DNA from 2 places in the Micromonospora sp. NPDC049240 genome. Region 1 is predicted to be linked to the other one. Evidence: riboswitches for the same ligand, from Rfam matches in the RefSeq annotation. Region 1 holds a riboswitch; the other holds the start of a gene.
What was found. Region 1 has a riboswitch for thiamine pyrophosphate ahead of thiE (thiamine phosphate synthase). Riboswitches for the same ligand answer to the same signal wherever they lie in the genome.
Positions count from the first base shown of each region.

Region 2: linked by a shared signal. The riboswitch ahead of AB0B02_RS16260 (ECF transporter S component) and the one ahead of thiE (thiamine phosphate synthase) in region 1 are both predicted to bind thiamine pyrophosphate.

Region 1 covers NZ_JBEZCX010000004.1:164,230-166,406, forward strand. The annotation lists gene thiO (glycine oxidase ThiO) at 1-593, opposite strand, end outside; gene thiE (thiamine phosphate synthase) at 587-1,213, opposite strand; TPP riboswitch at 1,208-1,319, opposite strand; gene AB0B02_RS07870 (DUF559 domain-containing protein) at 1,438-2,177, shown strand, end outside.
Region 2 covers NZ_JBEZCX010000009.1:229,809-231,985, reverse strand. The annotation lists gene AB0B02_RS16265 (ABC transporter ATP-binding protein) at 1-358, opposite strand, end outside; gene AB0B02_RS16260 (ECF transporter S component) at 454-1,044, opposite strand; TPP riboswitch at 1,117-1,223, opposite strand; gene AB0B02_RS16255 (alpha/beta hydrolase) at 1,300-2,136, shown strand; gene AB0B02_RS16250 (SIS domain-containing protein) at 2,133-2,177, shown strand, end outside.

The DNA of each region.
Region 1 (2,177 bases):
ACCTCGGACAACGCGCCGACCCGCGTCGGCCGGAACGTCACGCCGGCCCGCTCCGCCGCGACCCGCAGCGCGGCGACCAGGCGGCGCGGGTCGACCTGGTGGTCGCCGGGCGCGACCGCGCCGCCGCGCACCCGGGTGGCCAGCGCCGGCTCGCGGTCGCGCAGCGCCGACGGGCGCAGCGGCGTGATCGGCAACCCCAGACCCTGCTGGTACGACCACAGCCGCCCCGCCTCGGCCAGGTCGTCGGCGGTGAGCCCGACCACCAGCGTGCCCTCGGTGCGGTGGCCCAGGTCGACGCCGCTCGCCTCGGCCAGCTCGGCGGCGAACGCCGGCCACCGGGCCGCGGACCCGACGAGCAGCCCGGTCAGCTCCCGCTCACCGAAGTACGCCTCGGCGACCGGGGCGAGCATGCCGGCGGCGACCCGCGCCGCGCCCGACCCGGGGCGGTCGTCGTACACGCTCACCCGCAGCCCGCGCTGCGCGCACCGCCACGCGATCGCCAGCCCCACCGGCCCCGCCCCCACCACCCCCACCTCGGAAAGGACGGGCCCCCTGTTAACGCATTCGGTAGAGGAGGGGCCCCCGCTTAACACGTCAGCGCACCGAGCAGCTCGGCGGTGGCGTGCGCGGGGTCGGCCGCCTCGGACAGCGCGCCGACCACCGCCACCCCGTACGCCCCGGCCGCCCGCAACGCCGGCACCGCCGCGGCGGTCACCCCGCCGATGGCGATCACCGGCACGGTCACCGCGTCGGTGACCGCGCGTACCCCGTCCGGGCCGATCGGCGCGGGCAGCCCCGGCTTCGTGGCGGTGGCATGGCAGGGGCCCACGCCCAGGTAGCTCGCTCCGGCGGCGACCGCGGACCGGGCCGTGCCCGGCTCCCGGGCGGTCGCGCCGAGCACCGCGTCGACGCCGAGCACCCGGCGGGCGGCGGCCACCGGCAGGTCGTCCGCCCCGACGTGGCCACCGGCCGCGCCCACCGCGAGCGCCACGTGCAACCGGTCGTTGACCAGGCAACACGTGCCGTACGGCCGGCACGCCTCGACCACCCGGCGGGCCAGCTCGTACGCCTCCCGGTCGGTGGCGTCGTCCGTCACGCGGACCTGCACGACGAGTTCGGCGCGGCCCACCGGCAGGGCGGCACGCAGCACGCCGAGCGGATCCCGCCCCGGTCGGGTGTCGGTGATGAGATGCAGTCGTCCCAGGGACGGCACGGCAACGCTCCTCCCTGCGCCGGCATTACCCGGATCAGGTTCAACGGTCGGGGGCTGTCAGCCCCCCTCTCAGCCCGGTCCACACCGGGCTCCCGTGGGTCACTTGCGGCCTACCGTACGACGCCTCCCCGCCGTACGGAAGACCGGGTGAGTTTTTTCCCAGGACCGCACCACCCGGCGGACCGGGACGGCGGGTGACCGTCGAGTCACGGCACGCTGCCGGGATGTCGACTCACGCCCGCGTCCCGCGCGACCTGTCCGCGTGGCCGTTCCGAGCCAGCCGAGCGGTTGCCGACGGACGTTTCACCCGGCCGATGCTGCGCGGGCCGACGTGGGTCCGCCTGCTGCCCGACGTGTACGTGCACCGCGACGCATACCGCGCCGACGACCACCGGATGTGGTGCGACGCGGTCGGGTTGCGGCTGCCGCCGGACGCCGCGCTGGCCGGCCGCAGCGCCGCCTACCTGTTCGGCGCGGACCTGCTCGCCCGGAACGCCCCGGTGACCGCGCTGCTGCCGACGGCCGTTCGGCTGCGCCCGCATCCGCGGTTACGCGTGATCCGGTCGCCGTTACCGGAGCGGGACCGCATCCGGTTCGCCGGACTGCCGGTCACCACACCGCTGCGTACCGCATTCGACCTGGGCCGCGCCGGTCCCCGGGCGGAGGCGCTGGTCGCCGTGGACGCGCTGCTGCATCGGCGGGTGGTGGAACTGACCGCGTTGCGAGCCTATGCCGCGGAACACCCGGGCTGGCCGGGTGCACCGCTGCTACGCGAGGTGTTGGCGCTGGCCGAGCCGTTGAGCGAGTCCCCGATGGAGACGCGTCTGCGGCTGCTCCTCCTCGACGCCGGCCTCGGCCCGCTGACCGCCCAGCATGAGGTGCGCGCCGGCGGGCACTTCCTGGCCCGGGTGGACCTGGCCTGGCCGGCGCTGCGCCTCGCGGTCGAGTACGACGGCGACCACCA
Region 2 (2,177 bases), on a different contig from region 1:
GGTCGACCCGGGGCCAGATCTCCCCGGCCGGCACGCCGCGGTTCTCCAGCCCGAACGCGACGTCGTCGCCGGAGCGGGCCATCACGAGCTGGGTCTCCGGGTCCTGGAACAGCACGCCGACGCGTTCGCGGGCCTTGCGCGGGTCCAGCCCGTCGATCTCGACGGCCCCCTCCTGCTCGCCGGAGTCCTCCGGCAGCAGCCCGGCCAGCGCCGCCAGCAGCGTGCTCTTCCCGGCCCCCGACGCCCCCAGCAGCAGCACCCGCTCCCCGCTCTCGACGCGCAGGTCCACCCCGCGCACCGCCCAGCGTTTCCGCCCCCCGTGCCGCCACCCGAACCCCCGCAGAACCACCCCGCTCACCGCGCCACCCCCTCCCCAGCCTCGTTGATCAAGAAGTTCGCGTCAGGGAAACCGCCCGCCGCCGACGCAAACTCCTTGATCAACGGCGGACGCCGTCAGACCAGGGCGCGGTCGCGGCCGGCGGGGAAACGGTCCAGGACGCCGGTGTTGGCCAGGGCGCGGGTCAGCAGGTGGGCGCCGAGGCCGGCGACGACCGTGGCGCTGACGATCGTGATGAGCGCGTACGGGATGCGGTAGGAGGTCAGCTCGTACGCCTTGTTCCAGTAGACGAAGTCGAAGATCGCCGCGCCCAGGCCGGTCAGCGCGCCGGCCAGCACCGCCACCGGCAGCTTGAACGAGCGGTAGCGGAACGCGGCGAACGCCAACTCCGCGCCGATGCCCTGCATCAGGCCCTGGAGGATCACGATGCCCGCCCACTGGCTGCCCAGCAGCGCGGAGACGATCGCGGCCACCGTCTCGCAGTAGAGCGCGGCGCCCGGCTTGCGGATGATCAGGCCGGCGAGCACCGCCGGGATCAGCCACACGCCGTAGAGCACCGCCTGCGCCGGCGGAAAGAACGCGAACGCCGCGTCGGTGGCGCTCCAGAGCAGGCCCCAGGCCCAGAAGACGACGCCGAAGGCGACGGCGATGACCGAGGCGACGACGATGTCGACGGTACGCCAGCGGTTGCTGTCGGTGTGGTTCACGGTGGCTCCCAGTTCGTGGTGAGGAACCAGGAGAAGACGCACGCCGCGCCCGGAATGCCGGACGTCGACGCGGCTGGAGGTCGACCGAACTCCCTGCGCTGGCATTACCCAGATCAGGTTCGAGGGTCTGCGGGCACCGGCCCGCACTCTCAGCGCTGTGCGCTCCCCTGTCGGATGTGAAGTTGTCTCGTCGCAGACGCTAGCACCGACGTCGGGGCCGGGCCCAGCAGGGCGACTGTCGGTAGGCTGGCGATCATGCGGGTCGAGACGCGAAATCTGACGTTCGAGGTACGCACCGGCGGCCCCGAGGGCGGCGACCCCGTCCTGCTGCTGCACGGCTTTCCGCAGCACTCCGGCGAGTGGGACGCGGTGACGCCCGCGCTGCACGCCGCCGGGCTGCGCACGTACGCGCTCGACCAGCGCGGCTACTCGCCCGGCGCGCGGCCGGCGGCGGTCGAGGCGTACCGGATTCCGGAGCTGGTGGCCGACGCGGCGGCCGTGCTGGACGCGCTCGGGGTGACCGCCGCACACGTGGTCGGCCACGACTGGGGCGCGATCGTGGCCTGGGGCCTGGCGGCGGCGCACCCGGAGCGGGTGCGGACGCTGACCGCGGTGTCGGTGCCGCACCCGGCCGCGATGGGCCACGCGCTCGCCAACGATCCCCGGCAGAAGGCCAAGTCCGCCTACATGGCGCTGTTCCGGATGCCGGGCAAGGCGGAGAAGGTCCTGCTGGCGCTGCACGGCGCCGTGCTGCGCCGGATGCTGCGCGGCGTCGGCGACGCGGCCACCGTCGCCCGGTACGCCGACCCGATGCGGGAGCCGGGAGCGCTCACTGCGGCGCTGAACTGGTACCGCGCGATGAGCGGGTCGGACATGAAGGCGGTCGGCCCGGTGGCGGTGCCGACCACGTACGTGTGGAGCGACAAGGACGTGGCGGTCGGCCGGACCGCCGCCGAGGCGTGCGCGGGACACGTCACCGGCGACTACCGGTTCGTGACCCTGGCCGGCGTCAGCCACTGGATCCCCGACGAGGCCCCGGGCCCGCTGGCCGAGGCGGTCCTGGCCCGGGTCCGAGGGACGGAGGAGGCATGACGGTGAGCGCCGAGGCGTACCTGGCGACGGTGACGTCGACG